3 regions of the Salipiger sp. ABF4_146 genome follow, and region 3 is predicted to be linked to each of the others. Evidence: riboswitches for the same ligand, from Rfam matches in the RefSeq annotation. Region 3 holds a riboswitch; each other region holds the start of a gene.

Region 1 (9,531 bases), on a different contig from region 3:
GGTGAGCGGCCCAAGCGTGTAGAACGGCGCCTCGCCGCAGGTCTCGAGCTGCTTGTCCATATTGGCCTTGATCTTGTGCATTGCCACATGGCCCGGCCCCTCGATCATCACCTGGCACTCGTGCTTCCAAGCGATCTGCGTCAACTCGCCCAGCGTCTCCAGTTCGGCGAACTGCGCCTGATCGTTGGCGTCGGCGATGGAGCCGGGGCGCAGGCCATCGCCCAGCGAGAACGACACGTCATAGGCGCGCGCGATCTCGCAGATCTCCTCGAAATGCTCGTAGAGGAAGCTCTCGCGGTGGTGGTGCAGGCACCACTTGGCCATGATCGAGCCGCCCCGGCTGACGATCCCGGTCACCCGGTTCACCGTCATCGGGATCATATGCAGACGCACGCCGGCATGGATGGTGAAGTAATCCACCCCCTGCTCGGCCTGCTCGATCAGCGTGTCGCGGAACACTTCCCATGTCAGGTCCTCGGCGATGCCACCGACCTTTTCCAGCGCCTGATAGAGCGGCACCGTGCCGATCGGCACCGGGCTGTTGCGCAGGATCCAGTCGCGGATGTTGTGGATGTTGCGCCCGGTCGACAGGTCCATCACCGTGTCCGCGCCCCAGCGCGTCGCCCAGACCATCTTCTCCACCTCCTCCGCCATCGAGGAGGTCACCGCCGAGTTGCCGATATTGGCGTTGATCTTCACCAGAAAGTTGCGGCCGATGGCCATCGGCTCAAGCTCGGGATGGTTGATGTTGGCCGGGATGATGGCGCGGCCGCGGGCGATCTCGTCGCGCACGAACTCGGGCGTCACGTGGTCTGGGATCGACGCGCCCCAATCGTGGCCATCGCGCACCAGCTGCGCCTTGGCCGCCTTGCGCCCGAGGTTTTCGCGGATGGCGACATACTCCATCTCCGGCGTGACGATGCCGGCGCGCGCATAGGCCATCTGGGTGACCGGTTTGCCATCCCTGCCCCGGCGCGGCGCGTGGCGGACGGGAAACTCGGGCACGGCGCGGGCGCCTTCGGCAAAGCCGTTGTCTTCGGGCTTCACATGGCGGCCGTCGTAGCTCTCGGTATCGGCGCGGGCGACGATCCACTCTTCGCGCAGCCGCGGCAGACCGCGGTCGATGGCGATCTCGGCGGCGGGATCGGTGTAGGGGCCGGAGCTGTCGTAGACGGTGACCGGCGGCTCGCCAGCCGAAGGGTGCAGGTCGATCTCGCGCATGGGCACGCGGATCTGCGGATGCTGCTCGCCCTTGTGCCAGACGCGGCGAGAGGCGGGCAGCGGCCCGCATGTGACGGTGGGAGTGAGGTCTTTCATCGGTCGGAGCCTCCAAGCTCAAAGCGGTGGAGACCCAGTTCCGTGCGTGAATGGGGTGACATCGCTGCGGCCAAGGCGCGGGTGTGCCCCGCTTTTCCTATCCGCATGGTCCGGGGCACAGAGCCCCCGGCAACGCCAGTGCACCATCCCTACGCCAGTATGAACTGGATCAGGTTCGTCGGGTCACTGCGCTGCGCGGACGCCAGCAGAATCTCAGCCCCTTGTCGGGACCCCCCGGGTGAGTGGCGCCACCCTGCGGCGAGTCGGGCGGGGCGTCAAGGTAGGGTCTCTGCCCAGCGGCGCGCGGGCGGCACTGCGTTGTTGAGTATTTTTGGAAAGATGAAGACAATGCCACGCCCAGAATGCATACGACCAGAATGCACACGCCCGGAATGCAAGAAGGGCGGCGCCACATGGCACCGCCCCCTGTTTTCTCTTGGCAGAGTTGAGGCGCGCCTCAGACCGCTTCGAGCGCGGCCTTCACGTCATCCGGCGCGCCGACGTTGCGCAGCGTGGCCGGACGGTGGATGCGTTTCACCATGCCCGACAGCGCCTTGCCCGCGCCGATCTCCCAAAATTCGGTGACGCCCTGCGCGGCCATGTAGTCCACCGACTCGCGCCAGCGCACCGAGCCGGTGACCTGCTCGACCAGCAGCGCGCGGATGCGGGCGGGATCGGTCACCGCCTCGGCGACCACATTGGCCACCAGCGGCACGCTCGGAGCGGTGATTTCCACCTGCTCCAGCGCCTCGGCCATGACCTCGGCGGCGGGGGCCATCAGCGCGCAGTGGAACGGCGCGCTCACCGGCAGCAGCAGCGCGCGCTTGGCGCCTTTTTCCTTGGCGATATCCACCGCCCGTTCGACCGCGGCCTTGTTGCCCGAGATCACCACCTGCGACGGGTCGTTGTCATTGGCCGCGGCGCAGACTTCGCCCTGCGCGGCCTCGTCGGCGACGGCGCGGGCGGTGGCCAGATCGAGCCCCAACAGGGCGGCCATCGCCCCCTCGCCCACCGGCACCGCCTGCTGCATGGCCTTGCCGCGGGTGCGCAGAAGCTTGGCGGCATCGCCGACGCTCAGCGCTCCGGCGGCGGTCAGCGCCGAGTACTCGCCCAACGAGTGACCGGCGACATAGCCCGCGGCGGTGATCTCGATGCCCTCCGCCTCGAGCGCGCGCATCGCCGCCAGCGAAGTCGCCATCAGCGCCGGCTGGGCGTTTTCGGTGAGCGTGAGCGTTTCGATGTCACCGTCCCAGATCAGCGCCGAAAGGCTCTCGCCCAACGCCGCATCCACCTCGTCGAACACGGCTTTCGCCGCCGGATATGCCTCGGCCAGCGCCTTGCCCATGCCGATGGTCTGCGCCCCCTGACCGGGGAAGATGAAAGCTCGCGTCATGATCGTCTCTCCTAAGGCTCGCGCGTGCGTGCGTTTGGCGCGCAGTCCTAGCGCCAAGCGACAGCCCGCGCAACGCCCCCAACGATGACGCCAGCGGTCTTCTTCTCTTGGCAAATACGCCGGGGGAGCCGCGCCCCGCGCGGCGGGGGCAGCGCCCCCTCTGCTGGCCGCCGACCGAAAACTGCGTCACGGCACCTTGGTAAGACGGCATATTCCGGCGTAAGAGGGGCAAAGCGCCCCGCCCCGAGCCGCGCCCCCAACAGGAGAGACATGGACATGACCCTGCTTCGACGCACCGTTCTGGCAGCCGCCGCCGCCCTGACGCTGGCCCCGGCGGCCGTGCTAGCACAGGAGACACCGGTCAGGATCGGCGACATCAACCACTACAAGCGCCTCGCCGCCTTCGCCGAGCCCTACCGCAAGGGCATCGAACTGGCGCAGAGCGAGATCAACGCCGCAGGCGGCGTGCTGGGCCGTCCGCTGGAGTTTATCTTCCGTGACGATCAGGGCGATCCGGCCGAGGCGGTGCGCATCGCCGAGGAACTGATGACCCGTGATGGCGCGGTGATGCTCACCGGCACGATCCTCAGCAACGTCGGCCTCGCGCTCAGTTCCTACGCCGCCGAAAAGCGCTATGTCTATCTTGCCTCCGAGCCTCTGGCCGACACGCTGGTCTGGGCCTCGGGCAACCCCTACACCTTCCGCCTGCGCACCTCGACATGGGTGCAGGCGGCGATGCTGGCCGAGCAGGCCGCGACCACCGATGCCATTCGATACGCCACCATCGCCCCGAACTACGCCTATGGCACCGAGGCGGTGGAGGCCTTCAAAGCCAACCTCAAGCGCCTGAAGCCAGAGGTCGAGTTCGTCGCAGAACAATGGCCGGCGCTGTTCAACATCGACGCCGGGGCGGAGGCTCAGGCGCTGGAACGCGCCAAGCCCGATGCAATCTACAATGTCACCTTCGGCACCGACCTCGCCAAATTCGTGCGTCAGGGCGGCGACCGCGGCCTGTTCGACGGGCGGGATGTCTACGGTCTGCTGACCGGCGAGCCGGAGTACTTCGAGCCACTCGGCGACGAGGCGCCCGAGGGCTGGTTCGTCACCGGCTACCCTTGGTATGATTTTGCCGCGGACACGCCCGGCGGTGCCTTTGTCGCCGCCTACGAGGAGATGTTCGGCGAGACCCCGAAGAACGGCAGCAACGTCGGCTACCTCACCGCGCTGTCGGTCGCCGCAGCGATTGAAAAGGCTGGCAGCACCGAGACCGAGGCGATCCGCGCCGCCTTCGAGGGGCTCGACATTCCCGACACCCCCGTCGGCCCGCTGCACTACCGCGAGATCGACAACCAATCGACGCTGGGTGCCTTCGTCGGCACCACAGCACTGAACGAGGCCGGAGAAGGCGTCATGGTCGACTGGTCGTATAAAGAGCCCGGCGCCTACATGCCTTCGGACGACGAGATCCGCGAGATGCGCCCTGCCGAGTGAGACAGCGGGAAGCGGGCGAAGGCGCCCGCTTTCATCTTTCCCCAAAACACCCTTCCCCAAACGCTCCGGGGTGACGGCCCTGCGGCCAAGAGCGGCAGCGCCCCTCCCCGGTTCCCTCTCCGAGTCTCTTGCACCATGGCCTTCTTCTTCGCCCTGTTCCTGACCGGTCTTGCCAATGCCGCGGCGCTGTTTCTTGTCGCTTCGGGGCTGTCGCTGATCTTCGGCGTCACCCGGATCGTCAATTTCGCGCATGGCTCGTTCTACATGCTCGGGGCCTTCATCGGGGTCACGTTGATGGAGCTTCTGCCCGGACATGTCGGATTCTGGGGGGCCATCGTGCTGACCGGGCTGGCGGTGGGGCTGATCGGCGCGCTGATCGAGATCACCGTGCTGCGCCGCATCTACCACGCGCCGGAGCTCTTCCAACTGGTTGCCACCTTCGGGGTGATCCTCGTCATTCAGGATCTGGCGCTGATGATCTGGGGCGCCGAGGACCGGCTCGGGCCCCGCGCGCCCGGACTGCGCGGCGTCTGGCGCATTTTTGGCGAGCCGGTGCCGAAGTATGACATCGTGCTCATCGCCATCACCCCGGTGATCCTCTTCGCCCTTTGGTATCTGATCACCCGCACCCGGCTTGGCACCCTCGTGCGCGCGGCGACGCAGGACCGCGAGATGGTCGGCGCTTTGGGCGTCAATCAGGCGTGGCTGTTCACCGGGGTCTTTGCGCTCGGCTCGGCGCTGGCGGGCTGGGGCGGCGCGCTGCAACTGCCCAAGGGCGGCGCCGATCTGCTGATGGATTTCAACATCATCGGCGCGGTCTTCGTGGTGGTGGTGATCGGCGGCATGGGCAGCCTGCCCGGCGCCTTCATCGCCGCGGTGCTGATCTCGGTGCTCAACGCGTTCGGCGTGACCTACCTGCCGCAATCGACGCTGGTACTGATGTTCGTCGTCATGGCCGTGGTGCTGATCATCCGCCCCTACGGCCTGCTTGGCCGCGAGGAAGTGGCGGGCGAGCACGGGCAGGTCGGCGCGCCGGAAACGCCCATCCGCCCGTATGGCGCCAAGGGCATCGGGCTGACCGCGGCGCTGCTGGCGGCGCTTGCGCTGCTGCCGCTCTTTGCCGACCAGTTCCTGATGGTTCTGGTGATCGACATCGTCGTGTTCGCCCTTTTCGCGGCAAGCCTGCATTTCATCCTTGGCAGCGGCGGGCTGATCAGCTTCGGCCACGCCGCCTTCTTTGGCGGCGGCGCCTACGCGGCGGCGTTGCTGGTGTTTCATACCGGCACGCCGATGGAACTGGCCTTTCTCTTCGCGCCGCTCGCCGCCGGGCTTCTGGCGCTGGCAATCGGCTGGTTCTGCATCCGGCTCTCGGGGGTCTATTTCGCCATGCTGACGCTCGCCTTCAGCCAGTTGGTCTGGAGCCTTGCATTCCAGTGGCGCAGCGTGACGCGCGGCGATGACGGGCTGATCAACATCTGGCCCGCCGACTGGCTGAACGCCACCGTGCCCTATTATTACTTCACCCTGATCCTTGGCGTCGGCGGCATTCTGACACTGCGCCATATCATCCACGCGCCCTTTGGCTATGCGCTGCGCGCCGGACGCGACAGCCCGCGGCAGGCCGAGGCGATGGGCATCGACGTCAAGCGCGTGCAATTGGTGGCCTTTGCGCTGGCGGGCATGATGGCCGGTCTTGCGGGGGGGATTTTCGTTTTTTCCAAAGGCTCGGTCTTTCCCACCGAACTGGAGATCGCCAAGAGCTTCGATGCGCTGATCGTCGTTTTCCTCGGCGGGGTGAAGACCCTGGCCGGCGGCGTGGTGGGCGCCAGCTTCATGACCTCGGTCGAGCATTGGCTGACCCGGCTGGAGTACTGGCGGCTGGTGCTCGGGCTGGTGATCATCGCCGTGGTGATCCTCATGCCAGAGGGCATCGTCGGCACGCTGCGTCGCGTGACCGGACGGCTGCGCCGCACCGATAAGGAGGCAACGCGATGACCGAGATCCTGCGCGCCGACGGCCTGCGCAAGAGCTATGACGGGTTTCTCGCCGTCGATGGCGTGTCGTTTGCCGTGCGGCAAGGTGAGCTGAAGGCACTCATCGGCCCCAACGGAGCGGGCAAGTCCACCTGTTTCAATATGCTCACCGGGCAGTTGAAGCCGACCGCCGGCGAGGTGTTCCTCAACGGCGCAAGGATCACCGCCAAACCACCGCGCGAGATCTGGCGCATGGGCGTCGGGCGCACCTTCCAGATCACCGGCACCTACCGTTCGATGAGCGTGATCGAAAACGTGCAGATGGCGCTCATCAGCCACCACCGTCGCATCTTTTCCTTCGGGCGCCGGGCGTGGACGCTCTACCGCGACGAAGCGATGGCGTTTTTGCGCACGGTGTCGCTGCAGGATCAGGCCGACCGGCCCTGCTCGGTGCTGGCCTACGGTGATCTGAAGCGGCTGGAACTGGCGATCGCGCTGTGCCATCGCCCACGGCTGCTGCTGATGGACGAGCCGACCGCGGGCATGGCGCCCTCGGCGCGCATTGCCCTGATGCAACTGGTGGCGGATATCGTTCGGCGCGAGGGGCTCTCGGTGCTCTTCACCGAGCACGACATGGATGTGGTCTTTGCCCATGCGCATCATATCATGGTGCTGAACCGCGGTCGCCTGATCGCCGATGGCGATAGCGAAGCGGTGCGCAACGATCCCAAGGTGCAGGAGGTCTACCTCGGCGGCGGAACCCTCTTTGCGGAAGGCAAACATGCTTAAGCTCGACAGTGTCCACAGCTATTACGGCAAGGCGCATATCCTCGACGGGCTGAGCTTCGAGGTCGGGCGCGGCGAGGTCGTCGCCCTGCTTGGGCGCAATGGCGCTGGCAAGTCCACCACGATGAAATCGATCATGCAGCTGCTGCGCCCGCGCAGCGGCGCGGTGCGGTTCGAGGGGCGCGATCTGATCGGCCTGCCCGCCTATCGGGTCGCCAAGGCGGGGATCGGCTACGTGCCCGAGGATCGCCGCGTTTTCAGCGATCTGACGGTGCTGGAAAACCTCGAGGTCGGGCGCCAGCCGCGCCGCGAGGGAGCGCCGCAGTGGACCGTCCCGCAACTGTTCGAGCTCTTCCCCAACCTAGCGGAGCGCCGCGCCAACCGCGGAAAACAGATGTCCGGCGGCGAGCAGCAGATGCTGACCATCGCCCGCACACTGATGGGAAACCCCGCACTGCTGCTGCTCGACGAGCCCTCCGAAGGCATCGCTCCGGTCATCGTCGAACAGATGGCGCGCAGCATCCTGCAACTGAAGTCCGAAGGGCTGACGGTGCTCATCTCCGAGCAGAACCTGCATTTTGCCCGCGCCGTCGCGGATCGCGCGATCATCATCGAGAGCGGCCAGAAGAAGTTCGACGGCAGTTTCGAAACGCTCGAAAAACAGCCGGAAATCCGCGACGCCTATCTTTCGGTCTAGGCGTGACGCCATGTAGCGCCAGTTCCCGTTGCGATTGCACGAGGGGCACCCTAGGTCTGAAGGATAAGGAGGATCCTGCCCCTTGGCCTACACGCCCGAAAACGACCGCACCGGCGCCCCGCGCTATCACCTCGACGATCAGGTCGGCTTCCTGCTCCGCCGCGCCTACCAGCGCAACTGCACGATCTTTTCCGACAGGGTCGGCGGCGCGCTGACCCCGGTGCAGTTCTCGGTATTGCAGCGCCTCGCCGAAGCCGGGCCGATGTCGCAGAACCTGCTCGGCCGCTCGGTGGCAATGGACGGCGCAACGACGAAGGGCGTGGTCGACCGGCTGGGTGCCCGCGGGCTCCTGCGCAGCGAGCGCGACCCGGCTGACAAACGGCGCCATCTGGTCTCGCTCACCGCCGAAGGACAGGCGCTTGTCGAAACCACCGTCAGCAAGGCGCTCGACGTCGCTGCTGAAACCCTCTCTCCGCTGCGGGCGCGCGAGCGTCAGACCTTGATCCGCCTGCTGCAGAAGTTGGTCTGAGGCCCGCGCCGCCGCCTAGGCTGCGGCTTTGCCTCCGCCGACCCGGCGGACCAGACGCATCACCAGCACGTAGAACCCCGGCACAAGGAAGATGCCGATGATCGTCGAGGCCAGCATGCCGCCGATCACACCGGTGCCGATGGCATTCTGCGCCGCCGCCCCGGCCCCGCTGGCGGTCGCCAGCGGCACCACGCCAAGGATGAAGGTCAGCGCGGTCATCAGGATCGGACGCAGGCGCAGTTGCGCCGCCTCCTGCGCGGCCTGTGCGATGCTACGCCCTTGCCGCCGCAGGTCTTCGGCGAACTCCACGATCAGGATGGCGTTGCGCGCCGCAAGCCCGATGGTCGTCAGGATGCCCACCTTGAAGTAGACGTCGTTCGACTGGCCAAAGAGGTAGGCTGCCAGAAGCGCTCCCAGCAGGCCCACCGGCACCGACAGCATCACCGAGAAGGGGATCGCCCAGCTTTCATAGAGCGCCGCCAGTGCAAGGAACACCACCAGCCCCGAGATCGCGTAGAGCAGCGGCGCTTGCGCGCCCGACTGCTGCTCTTGGTACGACAGCCCCGTCCACGCCAGCGAATAGCCGCCGTCCATCTCACTCACCAGCCCCTGCATCACCTCCATCGCCTCGCCCGAGCTGACGCCCGCGGCCGGAGAGCCAGAAACCTCGATGGCGGAGGTGGCCGAGTAGCGCTGCAGGCGCGGGGCCACAGGCTCCCACTCGGTGGTCATGAAAGATGAGAAGGGCACCATCTCGCCCTCGGAGTTGCGGGCGTACCAATCCATGATGTTGTCGGGCTGCATCCGGTGTTCGGCGTCGGCCTGCACGATCACCGGCCGCAGTTCGGAGCCGAGGATGAAATCGTTCACCTCGCTGCCCGAGAAGATCACCGACAGCATCGCATTGATCTCCGACAGAGTAAGACCAAAGCTCTCGGCCTTCTCGCGGTCGATCTGGATGCGCAGCGCGCTTTCGTCCTCGGTCCCCGACACCCGCACGTTGGCAATCTCTGGCCGCGCCGCGGCCTGCGCCTCGAGATCGTCGGCGGCGTCCTGCAGCGCCACGATGCCGTTGCCAGCCTGATCGACGAGGTAGAAGGAAAAGCCGCCGGTGTTGCCCAGACCGCGGATCGCGGGCGGCTGCATCACCATGATCTGCCCGGCGCGGCTCGACGCGAAGGCCGCGCTGGCGCGCGCCGCCACGGCGCTGGCAGACAGCTCGGGGGTGTCCTCGCGCTGCGCGAAGTCGCGCAGTTTGACGAAAACCATCGCCCGGTTCTGCCCGGACCCACCGAAACCGAAGCCCAGCGAAGCGAAGGTGCTTTCCACCGCGTCGCCTTCCTGT
Region 2 (9,531 bases), on a different contig from region 3:
CCGGGCAGCTTCGCGCCGGTCTTCCTCGACGCGCTGCACGCGCTGACGCCCGAGGCGCTGGACGCCAACGCCGAGGTGACGGTGCTTGAGGTCGGGGCGGCATGAAACGCTTCGATCTCTCGGTCTATCTGGTGCTCGATCCCGGCCTTTGCGCCGGGATCGGCATGGTCGAGACGGCGCGGCTGGCGGCGCGAGGCGGGGCGACCATGGTGCAACTGCGCGACAAGGACGGGGGCACCGCGCGGATGATCGAGACCGGCAGGGCGCTGAAGGCGGCACTGGCGGGCTCGGGCGCGCTGCTGATCGTCAATGACGACGTGGAGGCGGCGCGGGTGATCGGTGCCGATGGGCTGCACGTCGGGCAGGGCGACATGTCACCCGCCGAGGCGCGGGCCTTGGTCGGGCCGGAGATGCTGCTGGGGCTTTCGGTGGAAAGCCCCGCTCTGGCAAGGGCGGTCGATCCCGCGCTGGTGGACTATGTGGGGGCGGGGCCGGTTTTTGCCACGCCCACCAAGCGCGACCACAAGCAGCCGGTGGGCTGGGAGGGGCTGGCTTCGCAGGTGGCGGCGAGCCCGGTGCCCGCCGTGGCCATCGGTGGGCTGAAAGCGCATCACGCGGCGCAGGCCAAAGCGGCTGGCGCGCAAGGCTTGGCCGTTGTCTCGGCGATTTGCGGTCAGCCCGAGCCAGAGGCGGCGGCGCAGGACATCACCCGCGCCTGGGCCGCGGCCTAGCCCCACATGGCGTGAAAATGGTGCAGCGGCCCGTGGCCGCCGCCCACCTCCAGCTGGTCTGAGGCTGCGAGCGCGCGCTGCAGGTAGCGCTTCGCCTCGGCCACCGCGTCTGGCAGCGCCATGCGCGGCAACAGCGCCGCGATCGCCGCCGACAGCGTGCAGCCGGTGCCGTGGTCGTTCTTGGTGGCAATGCGCGGCGCGCTGTAGCTGCGGGTGGCGCCCTGCCACCACAGCAGGTCGGTGCTCTCGGGGCTGCCCGACAGGTGCCCGCCCTTGAGCAGCACCGCCTCGGGCCCCATGGCGGAGAGCGCGGGCAGTTCCGCGGCCATCTCCTCGGCGGTCCAGTCGTCGCCGTGCTCGAGCAGAACAGCGGCCTCGGGCAGATTGGGGGTGATCAGCGTTGCCAGCGGCACCAGATCCTCGCGCAGCGCCGCCACCGCCTCCGGGTCGAGCAGCGCGTCGCCGCTCTTGGCCACCATCACCGGGTCAAAGACAATGTTTCGCGCGCCATGCGCCCGCAGCCGGTCGGCAACGGCGCGGATGATGCCGGGGTTGGCGACCATGCCGATCTTCACCGCATCCACCCGCACGTCGTCGAACACAGCGTCGATCTGCGCCGCGACGAACTCGGGCGACAGCGCCTCAAAGGCCCGCACGCCGCGGGTGTTCTGGGCCACCACGGCGGTGATGACGCTCATGCCGTAGGCGCGGTGGGCGGAGAAGGTCTTGAGATCGGCCTGAATGCCCGCGCCGCCCGAGGGATCGGTGCCGGCGATGGTCAGCACGTTGGGGATGCGCGCGGATGTGACGGGAGATTGGTCCATGGTGTTCAAGGGTTCGGCCTCCAAAATGAGGCCGGCGAGGGCATGCGGTCGCTCCACCTGTCCCTTCGCCGGCATGACCCGGATCAGGTTCAAAGGGTCACTGCGCCGCGAAGATGCCAGCAGTATCTCAGCCCCTTGCCGGGACCCCCCTAGGTGCGAGGGATCTTAGCAGATGAAGGGACCGGTTAAAGGGGTAAGGTCTCGGAAAGCCGGGGGCGCTGCCCCCGGACCCCCGGGATATTTGGGTCTAGACGAAGGCGCGGGGGCGTGGGGGGCTTATTCGCCCCAGGTCTTGCGCAGCACCCGCAGCCAGTTGCCGTAGCAGAGCTTTTCCATCAGCGCGGCGTCGAAGCCATGGGCGGTCATGGCATCGCGCAGGTTGGGCAGGCCGGCGATGTCGGTGATGCCTTCGGGCACCGTGGCGCCGTCGAAATCCGAGCCGAAGCCGACGCGGTCTTCGCCCAGCGTCTCGATCAGATGGTCGACGTGGCGCAGCACGACGTCGAGGCTGCACGAAGGGTCCATCCGCCCGTCCGGGCGCAGGAAGGCCGAGGCGAAGTTGACGCCGACCATGCCGTCGCTTTCAGCGATCATCGCAAGCTGCCGGTCGGTCAGATTGCGCGCGTGCGGGGTGACCGCATGGGCGTTGGAATGGGTGGCGACCAGCGGCGCCTCGCTGAGCGCGGCGACGTCATCCACCCCCTTTTCGTTGAGGTGCGACAGATCGATCATGATCTTCAGCTCGCAGCATTCCTTGACCAGCCGCTTGCCCGCTTCGGTCAGCCCCTCGCCGGTGTCGGGGGTGGAGGGGTAGCGGAAAGGCACCCCGTGGCCAAAGATCGTCGGGCGCGACCAGACCGGGCCCAGCGAGCGCAGGCCGCGGGCGTGCAACTCGTGCAGTTCGGTTAGGTCCGGGCCGATCGCCTCGGCGCCTTCGAGGTGCAGAACCGCGGCCATCTTCGGGCCGGTCAATGCCGTCTCGATCTCGGTGGCGGTGGTGCAGGGGGTGATGGCGCCCGCCTTGGCCAGCGCCTCGAAGGCCTCGACGCCCTGCCATGTGGTCGCCAGCGCCTCGGCATGGGGGATCATCTGCGGCAGGGGCAGGTCGTATTGCGGCTGCGCCATGGCGTCCATGTCGTCGCCGGACTTCGAGGGGCTGGGCACGAAGACCGCGAAGAAGCCGCCGCCGAACCCGCCCGTGCGGGCGCGCGGCAGGTCGATATGGCCGCTGGCCATGCCGTCCACCACATCCGCTGCGCTCACGGTCCCGCGCAGCAGGCGCAGCAGCAGGTCGTTGTGGCCGTCAAAGATGGGCGGGGTTTGGGCAAGGCTCATGGCGGAACTTTCGCGAGTTGGAGGTCAGAGGATGAAATAGCCGAGCGCAAGCACCCAGGCCGACAACAAGAGCAGCATGCAGATCATGTAGCTACCGTTCCAGCGCAGACCGACATGCCGCGCGCTGACGTTGCCGAAACTTCCCACCAGAAGCGTGGTGGCGGTGAAGGGCGAGCTGATGCCGCCCAAGGCCCAGCCGGCGGTGATCGACACCACGATGGCCTCGGGTGCTACGCCCAGATCGGAGGCGGCGGGCACCAGCGGTGCAATCAGCGTCACGGCGAGGATCGGGTTCATTCCCAACTGGCCGAGCAGCGGGATGATCCAGACGAAGCTGACCAGCACCAGCGCCGGGGGCAGGTCTTCGGGATGAAAGCCCGAGGCCTTGACCAGCGGTGCCAGCAGCGGCGCGCCAACGGTGCCGATGAACCCGGCCATCATCAGCAGCGTCACCTCGCCGCGATAGGCGGGCAGTTCCTTGAAGGCGAAGGCGCGGGCGCGCTGGCCCAGCGGTGCATTGCCCTCGCGCTTTTGCAGCACCGCCCATGCGGCGGCCATGCAGGGCACCACCAGCAGCACCAGCGCGATGATGCGCAGGCCGGTGAGGCTCTGCAGGAGCAGCACCGAGGTGACCAGCAGGGCAAGCAGGATCAGCAGCGGTGCCATCAGCGCCCAGCTGCCGTCTGGCTCGGCGCGCGGGGCGGGCGGATGCGACAGCTTGGGTTTGAAGATCGTATCGAGCGCCCAGCCGGTCAGGGTGATCAGCGCCGAGGTGCCGATCGCCGGCAGCACCACCGAGCCCCAGCTGGTGCCGGGGATCAGCGCGGTGGTGATCGCCACCGAGAACGACATGGGTGACCACGGCAGCGAGGCGACAAAGCCGCGCTGGATCGCAAGGAGCATGCGCCGGGTGCGGTGGTGGCGGATTTCCTCGTCGGGCTCGTCCGCCGCGGCGGCGGTGGCAAGGCTGCCGAGCAGCGCGATGGCGCCGTAGTTGAGCAGCAGAGCGAAGGCCTGCCCGCCGAGGGTCAGCGCGAGATAGCGTCGTCCCGGCGGCTGCAGTGCGAGGAAATTGCCTGCGGCGCGGATCGAACTGGCCTGCTGGGCAGCGCTGCGCAGCGTCGCCAGTGCGGCAAAGAAGGCGGCGATGAAAGCAGCCGAGTGAAAGGCGTTCAGCAGCACCTGCTGCCAGTCCGAAGCGCGCCAGACCAGCGCGAGGCTGAGCACGATCGCCAAAGCGACGAAGAACCGGCGCCCCGGCGCGACCTGCGACGCCAGCAGCCCGACCACCGCTGTCACGGCGGGGATGAGCCCCCAATCCAGACCGGGTGGTGCGATGTGCCATTCCGTGAGGATCACCAGACCGGTGATGAGGATCAACAGGCCGCCGATCAGCCGGTCGGTGAATTTTGGCGGGGAAGTAGGGGTCGTCGTTGCGCTCAGGGGCACGGGGCAGGGTCCAGTTTCGTGCGGGCTTTAGTCCGGACATAGACCACTGTTGCCAAGGGAGGGCAATGCCCCTGCGTCATCGCCGCCCGGCGAGTCTGCCGCGATGCCCGCGCGTTCGCCGCCAAATCATGCCTGTTTCAAGGGCAAAGCGCGGGTCACAAGGTCCGGATATGCCGGCGGTGCGGCGGCGTTAGAAAAGCTTCATCGAACCGACATGGAACCGATTCCGAAGCGTCACAGCCTCGATACCGTTCGGCGCGACACACCGCCCCGGACAGTCTGGGGGAAATATGCTCACCGTCGAGAACCTGACGAAGCGCTTCGGCGCGAATACCGCCGTGGACAACGCGAGCTTTACGGTCGACCGGCCCATGATGATCGGCATCATCGGGCGCTCGGGCGCTGGCAAATCGACCTTCCTGCGGATGATGAACCGTCTGACCGACGCCACCGAGGGCAAGCTGATCTTCGAAGGCCGCGACGTGTTGCAACTGAAGGGCGGAGACAAGCGCCTGTGGCAATCCGACTGCGCGATGATCTTCCAGCAGTTCAACCTCGTGCCGCGCATGGACGTGGTGTCGAACGTGCTGCACGGCACGCTGGCCAAGCGCGCGACGCTGGCCACGATGTTCAACCTCTACCCGCGCGAAGACGTGCACCGCGCGATCGACATTCTCGAGCGTCTGGGCATCGCCGGTCATGCCGCCAAACGCGCCGAGGCGCTTTCGGGGGGGCAGCAGCAGCGCGTCGCCATTGCGCGCGCCTTGATGCAGGACCCGAAGGTGGTGCTGGCCGACGAGCCCATCGCCTCGCTTGACCCGATGAACGCCCAACTGGTGATGGACGACCTACGCCGCATCCACGAGGAAGACGGCCGCATGGTGATCGCCAACCTGCACACGCTGGATACGGCGCGGCGCTACTGTGACCGGGTCATCGGCATGCGAGACGGGCGCATCGTCTTCGACGGCAGCCCGGCACAGCTGACCACCGGCGTGGCGCGCGACATCTACGGCGCCGGCGCCGATTTTTCGGAAAGCGCCACCTCCACCGAGATCCGCGACCCCGTGGCCGTGGCAGAAATTCGGGCTGCGGAAGTCGCGGTCTGACCACCCGGGCCCATCGGGACGGGCCCATTCCTTACATGAGGGACAGAAGATGAAGAAACTGATCGCAGCCGCTCTGGCCAGCACCGTGCTCGTGGGCGCCGCCCAGGCGCAGGAGATCTCCGAGTTCCGCCTCGGCATCCTCGGCGGCGAGAACGCCCAGGACCGTCTGGCCTCCAACCAGTGCTACGCCGAGAAGATCGCAGCGGCGCTTGGCGTCGAGGTGAAGATTTTTACCCCCGCCGACTACAACGGCGTGATGCAGGGCCTGCTGGGCGGCACCATCGACGCCGCATGGATGGGCGCCTCGTCCTACGCCGGCACCTATATCGCCGACCCCGAAGCGGTCGAGCCGGTACTGGTCAAGCAGAACCTCGACGGCTCCATCGGCTATTACTCGATCGGCTTTGCCCGCGCCGACAGCGGCGTGACCTCGCTGGACGATCTGGCCGGCAAGGAGTTCGGCTTCGGGGATCCGAACTCGACCTCGGGCTACCTGATCCCCTCGATCGAGATCGCCGACGCTGGCTACTCGATGGAGCCGGGCGATTACTTCTCCGATGTCGTCTTCACCGGCGGCCACGAGCAGACCATCGTCGCGGTCAACAACGGTGACGTCGACGCGGGCGTGACCTGGGCCGACGGTCAGGGCAACTGGGAAGACGGTTACAACTCGGGCGCGCTGCGCAAGGCTGTGGATGCGGGCCTCGTCGATATGAACGATCTCGTGCAGATCTGGCAGTCGAACGTCATCCCCGAAGGACCGTTCGTGATGCGCAAGGCGCTGCCGCAGTCGGTCAAGGACACCGTGACCGAGCTGACCGCCAACCTCTGGGAAGACGATGCCGATTGCGCCTATGGCGTGGCCGCCGGCGATGCCAAGGATTTCATCCCGGTGACCCACAAAGAGTACGAGTCGATCGTTTCGGCCCGCCGCTCGAAGATCAACTGATCGCCCAAGACCGAAGGGGCCCCGCCGATCCGCGGGGTCCCTTTTCGTTTCCCGGACCGCCGCCGCCAGAAAGCGCCGCCCCAGACGGGGGCAGGCCGGGCAGGGCGCGGGCCAGCCGCAGGACCGCCGCATGACACAGACCCCAGACGCCCCCCACGATCCGCGCGCCAATTACCTCGCGCTGATGGCCCGCAAACGCCTTTACGGTGGGATGACGCTCGCCATCTTCGCGCTGCTGATGGTCTCGGGCTTCACGCTGGCCGACAGCCGCAATGCCGGCGGTTTCTGGAGCGGCCTGCCGCAAATCTTCGATTTCCCGGCCGATGTGCTGCGCGACACGTTGCCCAAGCTCGACCGGCTTCCCGGCCATCTGGTCGACTACTTCCCGGCGCTGGTCGAGACGATCAATATCGCCGCCTGCTCGACGCTGATCGGTGCCGCGGCGGCGATGCTCTTGTCGCTGCTCTCGACCCGTGGGCTGGCGCGCTGGCCACGGCTCATCCCGGTCTTCCGCAGGCTGATGGACATCATGCGCGCGGTGCCCGAGATCGTCATCGCGCTGGTGCTGATCTTCGTGCTGGGCGGCGGGCCGGTGCCGGCGATGATCGCCATCGCCTTCCACACCGCCGGCGCGCTCGGCAAGCTGTTCTCAGAGGTCAATGAGAACGCCGATCTCAAGCCGGTCGAGGGGCTGTCGTCGGTGGGCGCAAGCTGGCTGCAGCGCATGTGGCTGGGTGTGGTGCCGCAGGTGGCGCCGAACTACTTCAGCTACGCGCTGCTGCGCTTCGAGATCAACATCCGCGCCTCGGCCATCCTCGGCTTCGTTGGCGCAGGCGGCATTGGCTACGAACTGCGCAACGCCATGGCCTGGGGGCAGGGGCGCTTCGATCAGGCTGCCGCCATCTTCATCCTGCTTTTCGCGACCATCGTCGTTTTCGATCAACTGTCGAGCCATGTGCGCAACGCCATGATCTCGTCCAAGAAAGGAGGCCTGTGAGATGGCCGACGCCGCGCTCTACGCCGCCGCCGACCGGCAGTTCTCCCGCAAGCGGCTGGTCTCTTTCGGCCTGCCCGTGGTGGTGCTCGCCTACCTCGTTTACATCTTCTTCGCCTTCGACATCGCAGGGCTTTCCGAGCGCGCGCGTTGGGACAACGCCCGCACGCTGCTGTCGGACGTCTGGAGCTACAAGACCCATGTCACCCGCGACAACCGCAACGGCGGTGTCGCGGTGGCGATCGAGGGCGAACGCAAGGGCGAATACCCCGAAGGCACAAGCCCCGACTGGGTGATCCCGCAGGCCGACGGCAGCACCCGTGTGCTGCTTGAGGGCGGGCAGGAAGTGCTCCTGCTGCCGGATAACGGGTTCCGCTGGGATGTGCCGGGTTACGGGCTGATCGAGGCGCGTCTGGATGGCCGCACGCTGGTCAGCAACCTGCCCGACGACGGGCTGCCCGACTGGATCTCGGCCTCCTCTTCGCGTCTTCAGATCAATGCCGAGGGCGCGCGCGTGGCGCTGACGCGCTCGAAGACCGAGCTGTTCCGCTATTTCCCCGGCTGGGAGCTGTTCTTCTTCACTCTCGACAGCCCCTACAATGGGCACGGGCTGGGCGACATTCTGTTCGGCGCACAGATCGATCCGGCGCGCGGCAATCTTGCGGGCGCGTGGCAGGATTTCTGGGGCAACGAGATGTGGCGCCACGCGGATGTGGCCTGGGCGCTGTTCGAGACTGTGCTGATGGCCTTTCTGGGCACTATGGGCGCGGCGATCGTGGCGCTGCCGCTGGCCTTCCTGTCGGCGAAGAACTTCGCGCCGCTGAGGGCCGTTCGCTTTGCCATGCGCCGGGTGTTTGACTTTCTGCGGGGGGTCGACGGGCTGATCTGGACCATCGTGCTTAGCCGTGCCTTCGGGCCCGGCCCGCTGACCGGGGCGCTGGCGATGCTGCTGACCGACACCGGCAGCTTCGGCAAGCTCTTCTCGGAGGCGCTGGAGAACGTGGATGGCAAGCAGATCGAGGGTCTTGCCTCGACCGGTGCCAAGCCGCTGCAGCGCTACCGCTTCGGGGTGATCCCGCAGATCGTTCCGGTGCTGATTTCTCAAATCCTCTACTATCTTGAATCCAACACCCGTTCGGCCACGATCATCGGTGCGATCACCGGTGGCGGCATCGGCCTGCTGCTGACGCAGGCGATGATCACCCAGAAGGATTGGGAAGAGGTGACCTATTACATCATCCTTATCGTGCTGATGGTCATGGCCATGGACAGCGCCTCGGGCTGGCTGCGCCGCAAGCTGATCAAGGGGCTCTGAATGGCACGCCTCGGCCTTGATCCGTTCATTCATCCCGAGTGCGAAATCACCGCCTCCGCGTTCGGCAGCTATGTCGAGATCGGGCGCGGCTCGCGGTTGAACCATGTGCAGATGGGGAACTACGCCTATTGCGACCGCTATGCCGACATCGCCAATTGCACGGTGGGCAAGTTCGCCAATATCGCCAGTTTCACCCGGATTGGTCCGACCGATCATCCGATGGGCAACGCGTCCTTGCATCACTTCTTGTATCGCTCGGGCGATTACTGGGATGACGCCGGGCGCGACGAGGCGTTCTTTACCGCCCGCCATGCGCGCCGCGCCCATATCGGCCATGACACATGGATCGGCCACGGCGCAGTCGTACGGCCGGAAGTGACGGTGGGAGATGGCGCGGTGGTGGCCTCTTCGGCGGTGGTGACCAAGGATGTGCCGCCCTACACGATCGTCGCGGGCGTGCCGGCGCAGCCGCTTCGGGCGCGCTATGCGCCGGACCTGGCCGACCGCATGATCGCGCTGGCGTGGTGGGATTGGCCGCATGAGGTGCTGCGCGCGCGGCTCGAGGATTTTCGGACCCTGTCTGCAGAGGCCTTCCTCGAGAAATACGCCGAGGGCCGCGTCTGACTAGAACGCCGCGATCAGGCGAAGATCCCCGTTCGCCGTGTCATCGATCTATGGGCGCCGCGGTTTGGCCGCCGGCCTTGGGTGGCCATTGGGGCGGCCCTTGCTGCATGGCCCGACTTTCATGGACCGACATGATGGGCCGACATGGGCTGAGAAGGGGCGGATCTGAAAAGCCGGGACCGCGCGGCGCGGATGCGGCCC
Region 3 (9,531 bases):
TACCACAACATCTTCCGTGTTGGCGCCGCGCTGCAGGACGAGGGCTACTGGATCCTCAACGACGTCGTGTGGCGCAAATCCAACCCGATGCCGAACTTCCGCGGCAAGCGCCTGACCAACGCCCATGAGACGATGATCTGGGCCTCGAAAAGCGAAGGCGCGAAATACACCTTCAATTACGAGGCGCTGAAGGCGCTGAACGAAGGCGTGCAGATGCGCTCCGACTGGGTTCTGCCGATTTGCAACGGCGGCGAACGGCTCAAGGACGCCAACGGCGAGAAGGCGCATCCGACGCAGAAACCTGCTTCGCTGCTGCACCGCGTTCTGGTCGGCTCCACCAACCCCGGCGACGTGGTGCTTGACCCGTTCTTCGGCACCGGCACCACCGGCGCCGTCGCCAAGATGCTGGGCCGTGATTTCATCGGCATCGAGCGTGAGGAAAGCTACCGCGAGATCGCGCAGCAGCGCATTGATGCCATCCGCACCTTCGACGGCGCGTCTCTGGAAGTGACCAAAGCCAAGCGCGCCGAGCCGCGCGTGCCCTTCGGGCAAGTGGTCGAACGCGGCATGCTCAGCCCCGGTGAGACACTGGTGTCCCCCTCCGGCAAGAGCGCCAAGGTCCGCGCCGACGGCACGCTGGTGGGCGACGCAGTGAAGGGCTCGATCCATCAGGTCGGCGCCCAGCTGGAAGGTGCGCCGTCGTGCAACGGCTGGACCTACTGGCATTTCAAACGCGAGGGAAAACTGGTGCCGATCGACGTGTTGCGCCAGCAGATCCGCGCCGAGATGGCTGACCGCCCGAACTGAGTCCTCGATATACCATAAAGGTTTGACGACCGCCGGTGCCTGCTTCGGCAGGCACGACCTGGCCCCGCCTGCGCCTCTGCGCGGCGGGGCATTTTTCATTCTGCCGCCCTCGCGGACGGAGGGAAGTCGCATCAATCCTATCTATCCCGAAGGGTTTGTTTACCTGCCGCTGATAGCGAAGACCTGTCCGGCGCCCCGCGCCATATCCAAACAGGAATGGGTGATGAGCAGGTTTTCCATCCGTGTACAATTGCTGATCCTCGGATCGGCCTTCATGCTCCTGACGCTGGGGGTGGCCGTTGCTTCTTGGCTTATTCAGGCCCGCATGTCGGACAGTCTCGAATTCGGCAATGACCTTAGGCAGCAGACATCCGTCCTGATGGCGGCGCAGGGGCGGATAGATCATGCGGGCACCGCGATTTTGCACTTCGAGCACAGCGGTAGCGAACCGCTGAACGACCTGCGCGCCGATCTTCTGTCACTTCAGACCCTGATCGACGATGCCAGCTCTGCCTTCCTCGCCCCAAAAGCGCCAGAAGCCGCCCGCCCGGAAATGCTGACCCGGCTGCAGGAAGTCGCAACCAATGCGCAGTCTTTGGTGCCACAGATCGACACGCTGACAATCCCCGGACTCACCATCTTCGAACGGGATGCCCACATCAGCAAAGTGCTCTTGCCTGCGCTCGACGAGGCCCGGGAAGAGGTGCAAGCGATGCGAGACGAGTTGCGATCACAGGCCGAGCGGGCCGACAATATGGCGCGCACCGCGATGGACACCGGTTTCCTGATGCTCATCGGCGCGAACGGCATTGCGGTCACCCTTTCTCTGATCTGCGTCGTGGTGTTCGGAAAGCTCCTCGCCCGCCCATTCCAGACCGCCGCCAGCGCGGTCGAGCGCATCGCCCGGCAAGACTACGAAACCGAGATCGCCGGTCTTGAACGTGGCGACGAGGCTGGCTCGATCGCCAGAAATCTCGAAGCACTCCGCGATCGTCTGCGTCAGGCGGAAGACACCGCCGAGGAGGAGCGCGCCGCCAATGACCGCCGGCTGTCGCTGTTCACCGCCCTTGGCAACGCAATGAGCGGGCTGACCCGCGGCGAAACGGACCACAGGCTGGATGCAGACGACTGGCGCACCCTTGGCGACAGCGCCGTGCGCCTGTGCGATAATTTCAACGCGCTGGCGCAGGGGATCAGTAGGCTGGTGAGCTCTCTGCGCACCTCCACCGATACGGTGCAGCGCAATTCGCAAGAGCTATCCTCCATGTCGCGCGAGATGTCCCGGAGGTCCGAGGTTCAGGCGGCAACGCTCGAGGAATCCGCCGCCGCGCTCGAGCAGCTATCCTCCAGCGTCCGGGCCGCCGCTGACCGCGCCGAAGACGCCGACCGCCGCGTCGGTGAGGGGCGCCGCCGCGCCGAGGAAGGCGGCGCTGTCATGGAAAAGGCACTGACCGCTATGGGCTCGATCGCAGCGTCCTCCGACCAGATCACCCAGATTATCGGCGTGATCGACGACATTGCCTTCCAGACCAATCTGCTCGCCCTCAACGCCGGGGTCGAGGCCGCTCGCGCTGGCGAGTCGGGCAAGGGGTTCTCGGTGGTCGCCTCCGAGGTGCGCTCACTGGCGCAGCGTGCCTCCGAATCGGCGCGCGAGATCAAGGCGCTGGTGTCCAACAGCTCACAGCAGGTGAAGGACGGCGGCCAGCTTGTGGAACAGACCGGCACCGCGCTTTCCGATATCGTGCGCAACGTCAGCGAGGTGTCCGACCTCGTTGCCGAAATCGCCACGGCGGCCAAGGAACAGGCAGCGGGCCTACAAGAGATCAACGTGGGTGTGGCCGAACTGGACAAGGTCACCCAGCAAAACGCGGCGATGGTTGGCGAGACCAGCACGGCCAGCGACCAACTCAGCAGCGAAGCCGAGCGGCTTTCTTCACAGCTTGGCCGCTTCATGGGAGAACAGGAGGCAACCGCTAAGGAGGTCACGCCACTGGCGGCGCCCATCGAAGACTTCGAGCCGGCACCGCCTTCGGAGCCGCCTGCGCTGCCCGCGCCACAACGGGCCGCCGCTGGCAGCGACGTAAGCTGGGAAGAATTCTAGCGCTTCCCAAAAACAAGCGCGGGCCAGCTAACGCTGACCCGAAACCGCAAAGCCAAGGCGCTCGCGATCAGCCGATCTGCCCGCGATTTGCCCCGACCTGGCCGCGATGCAGCAACAGGTGGTCGAGAATAACACAAGCCATCATCGCCTCACCCACCGGCACCGCCCGAATTCCCACGCAGGGATCGTGACGCCCCTTGGTGACGATATCGGTTTCGTCACCGTCCACCGTCAGCGTCTTGCGCGGCGTCAGGATCGAAGAGGTCGGCTTCACCGCGAAACGCACCACCACGTCCTGCCCGGTGGAAATTCCGCCCAGCACACCACCCGCGTGGTTCGAGCTATACACCGGACCGTCCGGCCCCATGGTGATCTCATCGGCATTGGCCGAGCCGGTCAGCGCCGCCGCCGCCATACCCTCGCCGATTTCCACGCCCTTCACCGCGTTGATCGACATCATCGCCGCAGCGAGGTCGGTGTCGAGCTTACCGTAGATCGGCGCGCCCAGCCCTGCCGGCACGCCGCGCGCCACCACCTCGATCACCGCACCGACGCTGTCCCCGGACTTACGCAGCCCGTCCAGATAGTCGGCCCAGCCCTCGGCAGCCTCCGCATCGGGGCACCAGAACGGGTTGCGCGCGATCTCATCCCAGTCAAAGCGGTCACGGTCGATGCCCTGCGGCCCCATTTGCACCATGAAGCCGGTGATCGATAGTCCGGGCGCCAACTCTGCCAGCGCCGCCCGCGCCAGCCCGCCGGCGGCGACCCGCGCCGCCGTCTCCCGCGCCGAGGAGCGACCGCCGCCACGATAGTCGCGGATGCCGTACTTCTGGTAGTAGGTGATGTCGGCATGGCCGGGCCGGAACTTGGCCGCGATCTCGGAATAATCCTTCGATCGCTGGTCGGTGTTCTCGATCATCAGCTGCACCGGCGTGCCCGTGGTCTGCCCCTCGAACACTCCCGACAGGATCTTCACCGCGTCGGGCTCGCGCCGCTGCGTGGTGTATTTGTTCTGCCCCGGCTTGCGCAGGTCGAGCCAACGCTGCAGCGCCGCCTCGTCGATCGGCACCCCCGGCGGGCAGCCATCCACCGTGGCACCAAGCGCCGGCCCGTGGCTTTCGCCCCAGGTCGTCACACGAAAGAGATGGCCGAAGGTATTGAGGCTCATGGGCTTGTCTCCTGTGTCGCGCCGCGCTCTCTGCTCGCCCAGCCTGTTAGGCCAGCACGGCCCTTGTCTCAAGGGAATTGTCGTGACGCGCCGCGGCGAGGAATTCATCTTGTCAGCCGCCCCGCCCGCCGCTAGGTCTTGCGCTACCTCGGGGTGCCGCGCGATCCACGCCGGCTGAGATGCCACTGCGAACCCGTTGAACCTGACCCGGTTAACACCGGCGGAGGGAAGGTCATGGCCCAAGGCCCACGCGCCCCGGCCCATCTTGCCCTCTCGCCGCAAATTTGGAGGATGCCATGAAGGCCATCAGTTTTGCAGCGGGATGTCTCTTTGCCAGCACGGCGCTGGCGCAGGAGAACGTTCTGACCGTCTACGCGGGCGATTACGTCGTCTCGGAATGGGGCCCTGGCCCGAAGATCGAAGAGATGTTCGAGGCGCGCTGCGATTGCGACCTGCAGTTCAAGCCCGGCGATCTGCTGCCACGGCTGTTGCTCGAGGGCGAACGGACCGAGGCCGACGTGGTCTTTGGTCTCAACACCGACGTGACCAAGCAGGCCCGCGAAAGCGGCCTCTTCGCGCCGCACAATGTGGACCTCTCGCCCCTCACCTTGCCGATCGAATGGACCGACGACACCTTCCTTCCCTACAACTACGGCGAGACGGCCTTCATCTACGACACCACGCGCCTGCCCGAACCGCCGCAAAGCTTCGAGGCGTTGCTTGAGGCGCCAGACGATCTGAAGATCGTCATTCAGGACCCGCGCAGCTCGATCTCCGGTCTGGCCATGGCGCTCTGGATCCACGCGGTGTTCGGCGACGAGGCCGAGGACGCATGGCGTAAATTGGCACCGAAGATTCTCACCGTCACCAAGGGCTGGTCCGAAAGCTACGGGCTGTTCACCGATGGCGAGGCCGACATGGTGCTGAGCTATACCACTTCGCCTGCCTATCACATCATCGCCGAGGACGACCGCAGCAAGAAGGCGCTGATTTTCCCCGAGGGGAACTACTTCATGGTCGAGCTGGCCGCGAAGGTCGCCAGCACCGATCAGCCGGAACTGGCGCAGGCGTTCATGGAGTTCATCTTGACGCCCGAGTTCCAGCAGATGATCGCCACGGGCAACTGGTCCTTCCCTGCGGCGCTGCCGCACGATGAATGGCCCGAGGGGTTCAAGGAGCTCGAACTGCCGACCAAGGTGCTGTTCTACTCCGAAGATGAGGCCGCCGCGCTGCGCGACGAGGCTATCGAGGCATGGCGCCGCGGCCTCTCGCAATAAGCGCCGCGCTCCTCGCGGCCGGGCTGGTGCTGGCACTGGTGCTCGGCCCGGTGGCGGCGGTGCTCTCGCGCGCCGGTGGCTGGGGCACGCTCGGCCCCGGCGACTGGCAGGCACTACGGTTTACGCTCTGGCAGGCGCTGCTCTCGGCAGTCTTTTCTCTGGCGCTGGCGATCCCCGTCGCGCGCGCGTTGGCGCGCCGGAGCTTCCCGGGACGCGGGCTGTTGATCTCGCTCTTGGGCGCGCCCTTCATCCTGCCGACCATCGTGGCGGTGCTGGGGCTGATCGCGGTCTTCGGCCAGAACGGCATGGTCAACGGCGCACTACGCGCCCTCGGCCTGCCGGGCTTCAGCATCTACGGGCTGCACGGCGTGGTGCTGGCCCATGTGTTCTTCAACCTGCCACTGGCGGTGCGACTGCTGCTGCAGGGCTGGCTGGCGACCCCCGCCGAGCGCTTCCGCCTTGCCGCTTCGCTGGGGCTGTCACCTTGGGGGATATTCCGCACGCTGGAAGCGCCGATGCTGCTGCGCATCGCGCCCGGAGCCTTTGCGGTGATCTTCGTCATATGCCTGTCGAGCTTCGCCGTGGCTCTGACGCTGGGCGGCGGGCCGCGCGCCACGACCGTCGAACTGGCGATCTATCAGGCGGTGCGCTTCGATTTCGACCTCGGGCGTGCGGCGCTGCTGTCGGTGATCCAGCTTGGCCTCGCGCTGGCCGCCGGGCTGCTGGCGCTGCGCCTCGGCTTGGGCGGCGGCTTTGGCGCGGGGCTCGACCGCATGGTGACGCGCTGGGACGGGCGCAAGGGCCTGCACCGCGCCGCAGACGCCGCGTGGATCGTCGTGGCCGCGCTTTTCCTGCTGACCCCGCTCGGCATGGTCGTCGCCCGCGGGCTGCCCGGCCTGACGCAGCTTGGCACGGGGTCTTGGGAGGCGGCGTGGAACTCACTGACCGTGGCGCTGGCCTCGACGCTGCTGTGCCTCGCGTGGGCGCTGCCGCTGTCCACCCGCTGGGGCGAATGGATGGGGCTGGCGGGCATCGCCGTCTCGCCCCTCGTGCTGGGCACCGGGCTTTTCCTGATCGTCCGGCCCTTTGCCAATCCGCTGTCACTGGCGCTGCCGGTGACCACTTTGGTCAACGCGCTGGTCGCCCTGCCCTTTGCCCTGCGCATCCTGCGCCCCGAGGCCGAGGCGGTGCGCGCCGATTACGCGCGGCTGGCGCAGGCGCTGGGGCTGACCCCGCTCGCATGGGTCCGGCTCATCCTGCTGCCGCGCCTGCGCCGCCCAATCGGGTTTGCCGCCGGGCTGACCGCCGCGCTGTCGATCGGCGATCTGGGAGTCATCGCGCTCTTTGCCGACCCAGAGCGGGCAACCCTGCCGCTGCAGGTCTACCGGCTGATGGGGTCGTACCAGATGGACGCCGCTGCCGGGGCGGCGCTGCTGCTACTGCTGTTCAGCTTTGGGGCCTTCTGGCTCTGCGACCGGGGGGGCCGTGCCAATGCTGACGCTTGAAGGCCTGCGCTACACCGAAGGCGACTTCAGCCTTTCGGCGGATCTGTCGCTGGCGCCGGGTCGACGCGTCGCCGTCATCGGGCCGTCGGGCGCGGGCAAGTCGACGCTGCTGGACCTGATCGCCGGGTTCCTTGCCCCCAAGACGGGCCGCCTGCTCTGGCAGGGGCGCGACATCACCGCCATCCCGCCGGACAAGCGCCCTGTGGCGATGCTGTTTCAAGAGAACAACCTCTTCCCGCACCTCAACCTCGCGCGGAACCTCGGGCTGGCGCTGCGCCCCGGTGGCGGGCGACTGACAGCGGACGACACGCACAGGGTCGAGCAGGCGCTGGAGCGCGTGGGCCTCGGTGGCATGTCAGCCCGCAAACCCGGCGCGCTCTCGGGCGGACAGCAGAGTCGCGCGGCGCTGGCACGGGTGCTGTTGCAGGCACGCCCGATCCTTGCGCTGGACGAGCCATTCGCCGCGCTGGGACCGGCGCTGAAGGTGCAGATGTTGGATCTGGTGCAGGAGGTGGCCGGAGAGCTGGGCGCGCTGGTGCTGCTGGTCAGCCATGACCCGCAGGATGCCCGCCGTTTTGCCGAGCAGACCGTTCTGGTGGCGGATGGCATCGCGCAGGCCCCCGTCGACACGCAGGCGCTGTTCGAGGCCCCACCAGAGGCGCTGCGCGCCTATCTCGGACACTAGCGCCGCGCGCGCCGGAAAGATCCATCGCGCGCCCAATGCAAAAGGCCCCGCCAAACGGCGGGGCCTTCTGTTTTGCTCAGGCGCGGATCACTCCGGCTTGTGCTTGATCGGGCGCCAGATGCGCTTGTTGGTCAGGTACAGCAGCACCGACAGCACCGTCAGGAACAGCACCCCGGCAAAGCCCGCCTGCTTGCGCGCCATCATCTTCGGCTCGGCGGTCCACATCAGGAAGGCCGCGACGTCCTGCGCCTCGTGGTGCAGCTCGTTCGAGTGACCGTCGGCGAACTCCACGTCCTCGCCCATCAGCGGCGGGGCCATGGCGATCCAGCCGCCCGGGAAGGCGGTGTTTTCGTAGAAGGTGGTGCCGGCCTCGACCTTCTCTTCGCCGGTGTAGCCGGTGAGAAGCGATGCAATGTACTCGGCGCCGCCCATGCCGTTGAACAGCTGCGACAGACCGGTGCCGTACGGGCCATGGAAGCCCGCGCGCGCCTTGGCCATCAGCGACAGGTCGGGCGCCCCGACCGCGTCATTGACCGGGAAGTGGTCGGTCGGGATCGCCGGGCGGTAGTCGTCCAGTTCTTCGTCGAACACCTCGAAGTTCTGCGCCGCATAGGCGCGCACCTGATCCTCGGGCAGGCCGGGGCCGCCCTCGTCACCAAGCGTGCGCAGCGGCACATAGCGCAGACCGTGACAGGCCGAGCAGACCTCGGTGTAGATCTGCAGGCCGCGTTGCAACTGGGCCTGATCATAGGCACCGAACGGACCTTCGAACGAGAAGGCGTAATCCTCCACGTGGCCACCCTCGCCGGCAGCAAAGGCGCTGCCGGAGACGAGGCCGAGGACCGCGACGGCGGAAAGGGCAAGTTTCTTGAACATGACTCTTGTGTCCTTTCTCTTACTCGGCCGGGGTGGACGCGGTCGCGCCCTTGTCCGAGGACTTGCCGTAATGCGCTTCGAAGTCTTCTTCGATGGTCGCAGGCTGCGGCAGCGGCTTTTCGATCACCCCCAGCAGCGGCAGGATCACGAAGAAATAGCCGAACCAGTAGGCTGCGCCGATCAGCGAGAAGCTGGCGTAGGGCTCTTCAGCCGGCATGGCGCCAAGCCACATCAGCGCGATGAAGTCGATCACCAGCAGCCAGAACCACCACTTGAACTGCGGGCGGTACTTGCCCGAGCGCACCGAGGAGGTGTCGAGCCAGGGTGCCAGCGCCATGGCGATGATCGCCCCGAACATCGCCAGCACGCCGAAGAACTTGGCATCGACGATGCCGCCGGTGACGAAAGAGGCGATCTGAACGACCCAGACTTCCGAGGTGAAGGCGCGCAGGATCGCGTAGAACGGCAGGAAGTACCATTCGGGCACGATGTGCGCCGGTGTCGCCAGCGGGTTCGCCTCGATGTAGTTGTCGGGGTGGCCCAGGTAATTGGGCATGAAACCGACGATGGCGAAGAACACCGCAAGGATCACCGCCAGCGCAAAGAGGTCCTTGATCACGAAGTACGGCCAGAAGGGAACGGTGTCCTTCTCTGCATCCGCCTTCGAGGTGCGGCGAACCTCAACACCGGTGGGGTTGTTGTTACCCGTGGTGTGGAAGGCCCAGATGTGCACCGCCACCAGCGCCGCGATGACGAAGGGCAGCAGGTAGTGCAGCGAGAAGAAGCGGTTCAGCGTGGCGTTGTCCACCGCCGGCCCGCCCAGCAGCCAAGTCTGGATCGACTCGCCGATGAAGGGGATCGCGCCAAACAGGCCGGTGATCACCGTCGCGCCCCAGAACGACATCTGGCCCCACGGCAGCACGTAGCCCATGAAGGCGGTGCCCATCATCGCGAGGTAGATCAGCATGCCGATGATCCACGTGATCTCACGCGGGGATTTGTATGAGCCGTAGTAGAGCCCGCGGAAGATGTGCGCGTAGACCGCCACAAAGAACAGCGACGCGCCGTTCATGTGCAGGTAGCGCAGCATGTAGCCCCCGTTCACGTCGCGC

The links. A riboswitch is a leader RNA that binds a small molecule or an ion and turns the genes downstream of it on or off. The one in region 3 is predicted to bind thiamine pyrophosphate.
Region 1: linked by a shared signal. The riboswitch ahead of thiC (phosphomethylpyrimidine synthase ThiC) and the one ahead of thiB (thiamine ABC transporter substrate binding subunit) in region 3 are both predicted to bind thiamine pyrophosphate.
Region 2: linked by a shared signal. The riboswitch ahead of thiD (bifunctional hydroxymethylpyrimidine kinase/phosphomethylpyrimidine kinase) and the one ahead of thiB (thiamine ABC transporter substrate binding subunit) in region 3 are both predicted to bind thiamine pyrophosphate.

The regions. Positions count from the first base shown of each region.
Region 1 covers NZ_JBSWYX010000007.1:192,897-202,427, forward strand. Annotated here, with positions in the region: gene thiC (phosphomethylpyrimidine synthase ThiC) at 1-1,317, opposite strand, end outside; TPP riboswitch at 1,446-1,564, opposite strand; gene fabD (ACP S-malonyltransferase) at 1,775-2,710, opposite strand; gene ACXAJT_RS12340 (ABC transporter substrate-binding protein) at 2,987-4,201, shown strand; gene ACXAJT_RS12345 (ABC transporter permease) at 4,337-6,196, shown strand; gene ACXAJT_RS12350 (ABC transporter ATP-binding protein) at 6,193-6,963, shown strand; gene ACXAJT_RS12355 (ABC transporter ATP-binding protein) at 6,956-7,657, shown strand; gene ACXAJT_RS12360 (MarR family winged helix-turn-helix transcriptional regulator) at 7,740-8,186, shown strand; gene ACXAJT_RS12365 (multidrug efflux RND transporter permease subunit) at 8,202-9,531, opposite strand, start outside.
Region 2 covers NZ_JBSWYX010000007.1:182,182-191,712, reverse strand. Annotated here, with positions in the region: gene thiM (hydroxyethylthiazole kinase) at 1-105, shown strand, start outside; gene thiE (thiamine phosphate synthase) at 102-731, shown strand; gene thiD (bifunctional hydroxymethylpyrimidine kinase/phosphomethylpyrimidine kinase) at 728-1,555, opposite strand; TPP riboswitch at 1,598-1,716, opposite strand; gene ACXAJT_RS12310 (dipeptidase) at 1,832-2,890, opposite strand; gene ACXAJT_RS12305 (hypothetical protein) at 2,915-4,339, opposite strand; gene phnC (phosphonate ABC transporter ATP-binding protein) at 4,630-5,448, shown strand; gene phnD (phosphonate ABC transporter substrate-binding protein) at 5,498-6,397, shown strand; gene phnE (phosphonate ABC transporter, permease protein PhnE) at 6,528-7,394, shown strand; gene phnE (phosphonate ABC transporter, permease protein PhnE) at 7,396-8,706, shown strand; gene ACXAJT_RS12280 (LbetaH domain-containing protein) at 8,707-9,330, shown strand.
Region 3 covers NZ_JBSWYX010000002.1:490,925-500,455, forward strand. Annotated here, with positions in the region: gene ACXAJT_RS05165 (DNA methyltransferase) at 1-807, shown strand, start outside; gene ACXAJT_RS05170 (methyl-accepting chemotaxis protein) at 1,031-2,908, shown strand; gene aroC (chorismate synthase) at 2,976-4,076, opposite strand; TPP riboswitch at 4,216-4,322, shown strand; gene thiB (thiamine ABC transporter substrate binding subunit) at 4,373-5,353, shown strand; gene ACXAJT_RS05185 (thiamine/thiamine pyrophosphate ABC transporter permease ThiP) at 5,329-6,858, shown strand; gene ACXAJT_RS05190 (thiamine ABC transporter ATP-binding protein) at 6,845-7,543, shown strand; gene ACXAJT_RS05195 (cytochrome c1) at 7,631-8,419, opposite strand; gene petB (cytochrome b) at 8,439-9,531, opposite strand, start outside.